2 regions of the Bradyrhizobium sp. Kon10 genome follow, and region 2 is predicted to be linked to the other one. Evidence: riboswitches for the same ligand, from Rfam matches in the RefSeq annotation. Region 2 holds a riboswitch; the other holds the start of a gene.
The links. Region 2 has a riboswitch for cobalamin ahead of AC0L2O_RS31445 (DUF1636 family protein). Riboswitches for the same ligand answer to the same signal wherever they lie in the genome.
Positions count from the first base shown of each region.

Region 1: linked by a shared signal. The riboswitch ahead of metE (5-methyltetrahydropteroyltriglutamate--homocysteine S-methyltransferase) and the one ahead of AC0L2O_RS31445 (DUF1636 family protein) in region 2 are both predicted to bind cobalamin.

Region 1 is NZ_JBVVOZ010000026.1:59,023-62,431, forward strand. Features, by position in the region: gene metE (5-methyltetrahydropteroyltriglutamate--homocysteine S-methyltransferase) at 1-2,243, opposite strand, end outside; cobalamin riboswitch at 2,344-2,543, opposite strand; gene AC0L2O_RS27830 (4Fe-4S binding protein) at 3,302-3,409, opposite strand, start outside.
Region 2 is NZ_JBVVOZ010000037.1:14,972-18,380, forward strand. Features, by position in the region: gene cobN (cobaltochelatase subunit CobN) at 1-142, opposite strand, end outside; gene cobW (cobalamin biosynthesis protein CobW) at 142-1,176, opposite strand; gene AC0L2O_RS31445 (DUF1636 family protein) at 1,173-1,547, opposite strand; cobalamin riboswitch at 1,642-1,860, opposite strand; gene cobO (cob(I)yrinic acid a,c-diamide adenosyltransferase) at 1,901-2,536, shown strand; gene AC0L2O_RS31455 (cobyric acid synthase) at 2,548-3,409, shown strand, end outside.

The DNA of each region.
Region 1 (3,409 bases), on a different contig from region 2:
CGAGTTTTCAGTCCGCAGTCGGGATTGATCCAGAGCTGCCGATCGGAAACCCGCTGCCGCGCCAACACGATCAGCTGCTTGATCTCCGCTGCTGCGGGAATGCGCGGTGAATGAATGTCATAGACGCCCGGCCCGATCTCATTAGGATATTTGTAGCTCTTAAAAGCATCGAGCAATTCCATTCTAGAACGCGAAGCCTCGATTGAAATGACGTCGGCATCCATTGCTGCGATCGCATCGATGATTTCGTTGAACTCGGAATAGCACATGTGGGTATGGATCTGAGTTCGATCAGCGACAGCGGAGGAGCAAATGCGGAAACTGTCCACTGCCCAGTCGAGATAGTCCTTCCACTGCGATTTGCGTAGCGGCAATCCCTCCCGCAACGCGGCCTCGTCGATCTGGATCATGGTCGCTCCAGCCGCCTCAAGGTCAATGACCTCATCTCGGATCGCGAGAGCAATCTGTCGGCATGTCTCGCTCCGCGGGATGTCGTCACGGACGAACGACCAATTCAGGATCGTCACCGGTCCGGTCAGCATAGCCTTGACGGGTTTTTTGGTCAGAGACTGCGCGTAGCGCCACCATTTGACGGTCATGGGCTTCGGGCGGGAGACATCTCCAAACAGGATAGGAGGACGAACGCACCGCGAGCCATAAGACTGAACCCAGCCGTGCTTGGTAAATGCGAAACCCAACAGCTGCTCGCCAAAGTATTGAACCATGTCATTGCGCTCGAACTCACCGTGTACGAGCACGTCCAGGCCGATATGTTCCTGCCACTGCACGGTACGGGCTGTCTCTGCTTTGAGACGCTGCTCGTACTGCGTGTCATTCAGCGCTCCCCGGGCATGAGCCGCACGCGCATTGCGGACGTCGGCCGTTTGCGGGAAGGATCCGATGGTTGTCGTTGGAAACATCGGCAATGCGAACGCGACGCGCTGGACGTCCGCACGCTGGTTGAACGCACTGCGACGGCGACGCATGTTATCGCCGATGGCGGCCATTCGTCGGGCGACGTTCGCACTGTGGATCTTGGGCGACGTTTCGCGGGTGACGGATGCATCCTCTGAGAGCGCGAGTTCATCGGCCACGTCGGCAGCATGGCCGGCCAGCGCTTTGCCCAATATTGAAAGCTCCTTGATCTTCTGCACTGAAAACGCCAGCCACGCCTTCAGATTGGGATCGAGATCGGTCTCTAGCTCAACGTCAGTCGGAACATGAAGCAGCGAGCAGGAGGGAGCAATCTGAACACGGTCCCTGCCCAGCTTTTTGACCATAGGAGCAAGCTGGTCGAGCAGCGCCGGCAGATTGGAGCGCCAGACGTTGCGACCATCAACGACGCCTAGCGAGACCACGAGATCTCCACGGGCTCTGGCGACAATCGCGTCCAACTGGCCGGGTGCCCGAACCAAGTCGACATGGAGCCCGGCAACGGGCAAAGCCAAGACTGTCTCAAGATTGTCGCCGACGCCCCCAAAATATGTGGCCAGCATGATTTTTAGAGCCGGCACGGCGTTAACGAAATGAGCATAGGCCCGGCGGACAGCCGCCCGAGATGCTTCGTCGACGTCCATCACTAGGCATGGCTCGTCGAGCTGAACCCATTCAGCGCCGCGCGAGGCTAGTTCGCGGAGAACATCGACATAGACGGGGAGGAGCCGATCAAGCAGCGACAGCGGATTGAATGCGGGATTTACGCTTTTGCCGAGCTTCAGGAAAGTGACTGGGCCCACTAGGACGGGCCGCGTCTGATAGCCGAGGCTTCTTGCCTCCTCATATTCCTCGATCGGCTTCCGAGAGGCATACTTAAAGATCTGATCCTGATGAAATTCCGGCACCATGTAGTGGTAGTTGGTATCGAACCACTTCGTCATCTCCTGTGCGGCTACGCCGCGCCCATGCTGAGCGTGACCACCGTCCTGAGCGCCACGCGCCATGGTGAAGTAGGTTTTGAGCGACACAGGACCTTCGGTCCAGCCGTAAACGTCGGGAATGGCGCCGACCATTAGGCTGGTATCGAGCACATGGTCGTAGAGCGAGAAGTCATTCGAAGGAATGACGGTCGCACCGCGGGATTTCTGCCGTGCCCAATTAGCGGCACGAAGTCCACTCCCCGCCTCGAGGAGCTCGGCTTCGCTGGATTTTCCCGCCCAGTAGCTCTCGAGCGCGAATTTGAGTTCGCGTCGTGGGCCGATGCGTGACGTCCCCAGTGTGGCAACGGGAAGCGAAAGGATAGACATAGCTTAGACCCCATGATTGGGGCAAAGGCCATGGCGGACGCATACAGCGAACATCGCGTGAGCGACAACTGCTTGGCGCACACCGGGACACCCCGCCCGTGGACGATATCTTGTCGAGGCAGGTCTCCTGGCTCACGGGTCGTCGGTGCTGTCCGGCCTTCCCGAAGCCGCATGGCTTCAGTGACTTCGTTGGACAGCGGCTCGCCGCTTACAGTTGCGGGGGCAGCGCCGGTTTTGCACCGGCTTCCCTCTTAGCTCCGGATCAAACGAAATCCAAAGACCGCGACGGCTGGAATTATGCGCACGAGGATCGATGCGTCAACCTACCGATTCTCGCGGCGATATTGCCCAAGCGATTGCGAGCGTACTAGCAGCGTGCGAGGGTCTGCGCGCGGCCTGGTGAACAGGCGCGGATCTGTGGAGGCTCCGCTCGTAAAATGCGTTCGCTTTCAACACCGTGCTCGCGTAAACGGATGAACTCCGCGACCGGAACGAACCCGGGCCGTTTTCGCTATCTGTATGATCGCGACGAGGCTGGTTTTCCGTCAGCAGCTTTTCCAACCTGCGAGTCAGGAAGATGCGATGAGCCTTGGCCGGCATCCGTTTGGTCATAGCCCATGAGGCTCCCTAGAAACTGGGAAGCCGGATTGCTCCAGGATCGCACGGATGATCAAGTCGACTCCTTGGTGTTCGGCCGGCCCGCGACGAGGCACGAGGTCGTCCGTCTCCGTGAGGTTGGTTAAGATGATCTTCTCGGTACGCCAGGTATTCACGTGCTGAGCGACTTTGGCGCCGGCTTCGATGCGCTCGTGGCCGCTCGACGCCGGTCTGCCTCGCCTCGGCTCGCAACTAGCGACCATCAGCCTCAACGCCGCCACTGGAGGATCTTCGTCCGACCGAGGCCCTTCGAGGGCCTCCTCGGAGTCGATCAGCGTCTTAAGCGCGTAACGATGTTAATCGACCTCGATGCGCCCCATGCGGCGGGTGGTCGCCTCAAGGTCGACATCTACGACTTCGTTCGCGAAATCGAGCGATGAGGCCTTCTGGACGCGGGCTGCTTATGCTGTCTTGGACGGGACACAGGTGTCAGGGACCGGACAGACCACCGCGCATTGCGGCGTGTCGCAATGGCCCTCGCACTCCGTACATTTTTTGGCGTCTATAAC
Region 2 (3,409 bases):
GGCCGCGTCGCCAGCCAGCCGCAAACGCCGCAAGATCGGAATCCGAGAACGAGAGCACCACGAGATCGGCCGGGTCCTGGCCGATGTCTCTTGGCGTTGCGGTCTCCTCGAGACCGCGGCTCTCGCGGAAGACGACGTGCATCAGATATTAAGTCCCGCTCTTATCGCGACTTCGTCAATATCGCCGTGCTCGCCGATCACGACGAGTTTTGACTGCCTGATACCCGCGCCCCACGGCTTGTCGAACTGGTGGCGTACGCGTTCGCCGACTGCTTGCAGCAGCAGGCGCATCGGCTTGCCCGCGACCGCGATATAGCCTTTGGCGCGCAGCACGTTCTGCTCACGCGCGAGACGCTGGACTGAAGCGACCAGCGCATCGATATCCCTCACCTCCGGAAGATCGATCACGACGGAAGCGAAATCGTCGTGCTCGTGCTCTTCCTCTCCGTCATGATGGGAGGTGCGCGCGGCGAGATCATTCTCGGCCGCAGCGCCGAGACCGAGGATGACGCGCGCGTCGATCGCGCCGTCGGTGACCGGCAGCATCGGCACGCGGCGCGACATCTCGGCGGTGATCGCGGCCTTGGCAGCTTCGAGCCCTGCGGCGCCCGCAAGGTCCGCCTTGGTCAGCAGCACGATGTCCGCGCAGGCGATCTGGTCCTCGAACACTTCCGACAGCGGCGTCTCGTGATCGAGACTTCCGTCGGCCGCGCGCTGCGCTTCGACGGCAATCGGGTCCGGCGCAAAACGGCCGGCGGCAACGGCCTCCGCATCGGCGAGCGCGATCACGCCGTCGACCGTGATGCGCGAGCGGATCTCCGGCCAGTCAAAGGCCTTGAGCAGCGGCTTTGGCAACGCAAGCCCGGACGTCTCGATCAGAATGTGATCGGGCCTGACCGGCCGCGCCAGCAACTTTTCCATGGTCGGTATGAAATCGTCGGCCACGGTGCAGCAGATACAGCCATTGGCGAGCTCGATAATGTTTTCTTCCGGACAATTGGCATCGGCGCAAGATTTGAGGATATCGCCATCGACGCCTTGGCTGCCGAACTCGTTGACGAGCACGGCAAGCTTCTTGCCATTGGGGTTTGCGAGGAGATGCTGGATCAGCGTCGTCTTGCCGGACCCGAGAAAACCGGTGACCACCGTGACTGGGATTTTTGCGAGCGTCATCATTCTGCGGCCTCGGGCACGACGGCGATGGGGGGAATGCGGGCAAGCGACTGCTTGCGGAAGATCTCCGGACGACTGCGCCAGGGCACGATACCGTCGGGCGTCCCGGCATACGCCGCGGCGCCTGCGATCACGTCGCCTGCATGAGCCTCCGACAGGCGCCCATAGACGTAGGACCAGCGGCCCGGCGCACTGAGCGCGACGGAACAGCCCTGGCTGCAGGCCGACAGGCATTCGACGGGAACCACATTGACGCCGTCCGGGACGCCAGCGTCGAGGATCGCACCGTGCAGCCGCTTGCCCGGGGTAGCTTCGCCCTCTGCGGGCGTCTCGCCGGCGCGGCAGGTGATGCAGACGTGAAGTGTGACAGTCATCGCCTCTTCCAGAATAAACAGCGGGAGGCGAAGAGGCGCGCGAAGCATTCTTGCGAAGGCTCGCTTCCCCGTCGCGGAACACCCCGTCCGCCGGTCCAAAACTTCCACGCTGGCAGGTCTCCCGGCTTGCGGAGCAGGGCTTTGCCCTTCGATCCCCGCCTTCCCGATCCCCAGGGGATCAGTGGCTTCGGGCATCTCTCCGGTCACGGTCGCGGGGGCGGCTGCATTTTGGACCCAAATCTCGCCGATTCGGACCCTATCGCATTCCCTCTTCGCCTGTCGTAGGACAGGAACCAACGCTGGCCCACCATTTGCCCCCGGCCGCCTCTTGTCAAGCCGAAGGACCCCGTCAGATGACGACTGAACCGGATAGCCAAACGGCCGCAGAAGCCGATGCCCACCACGCGACGAAAATGGCGAAGATCAAGGTCGCCCGCGATAAGATCATGGCGTCCAAGAGCGGCGAAAAGGGCCTGATCATCGTCCACACAGGCGCCGGCAAGGGCAAGTCCTCCTCAGCCTTCGGCATGATCGTGCGCTGTGTTGCCCACGGCTTCCCTTGCGCGGTCGTGCAGTTCATCAAGGGCGCCTGGGACACCGGCGAGCGGCGCCTGCTCACCGGCCAATTCGGCGACCTGTGCCAGTTCCACGCCATGGGCGAAGGTTTTACCTGGGAGACGCAGGACCGCGCCCGCGACATCGCCGCCGCACGCGCCGGATGGGAGAAGGCCAAGGAGCTGATATCAGATTCCAATCTGCGCATGGTCGTGCTCGACGAGATCAACATCGCGCTGCGCTATGATTATCTCGACATCGCAGAGGTCGTCGATTTCCTTAAGACGCAAAAGCCGCCTATGACGCATGTCGTGCTGACCGGTCGCAACGCCAAGGACGAACTGATCGAGATCGCCGATCTCGTCACCGAGATGACGCTGGTCAAACATCCGTTCCGGTCCGGCATCAAGGCGCAACCCGGCGTCGAGTTCTGAAGACACACGCGATGGCGCGCGCATTGATGATCCAGGGAGCCGGCTCGGACGTGGGCAAATCGCTTATCGTCGCCGGCCTCGCGCGCGTCTTCACGCGGCGCGGCCTGCGCGTGCTGCCCTTCAAGCCGCAGAACATGTCGAACAATGCAGCCGTCACCCTCGATGGCGGCGAGATCGGACGCGCACAAGCACTGCAAGCACTCGCCGCCGGCGCCGAGCCGCACACCGACATGAACCCGGTGCTGCTGAAACCCGAGACCGATATCGGCGCTCAGGTGATCGTTCATGGAAAACGCGTCGCCACCGCGCGCGCGCGCGAATACGCGGCGATGAAGCCGCAGCTGATGGGCGCGGTGCTGGAGAGTTTTGAACGCCTCAAGGCGCGTGCCGATCTCGTGCTGGTGGAAGGCGCCGGCAGCCCGGCCGAAGTGAATCTGCGCAAGGCCGACATCGCCAATATGGGTTTCGCGCGCAAGGCCGACGTGCCGGTCGTGCTGATCGGCGACATCGACCGCGGCGGCGTCATTGCCCAGCTTGTCGGTATCAAGACGGTGATCGATCCGGACGATGCCGCCATGATCCAGGGTTTTGTCATCAACAAGTTCCGCGGCGATCCCACGCTGTTCGACGACGGCTACCGGCTGATCGAAGCGAAAACATCATGGCGCGGTTTTGGCGTGCTGCCGTGGTTCGGCCGTGCCGGCGAGCTGCCGGCCGAAGACGCGCTGGGCCTGAGTGACGCGCGAAAGCCGGGACAATGCAAGATCGCCTGCCTCGCGCTGTCGCGGATCGCCAATTTCGATGATCTTGATCCGCTCAAGCTCGAGCCTGGTGTCGATCTCGTCATGGTGCGTCCGGGCGAAGCGATCCCCG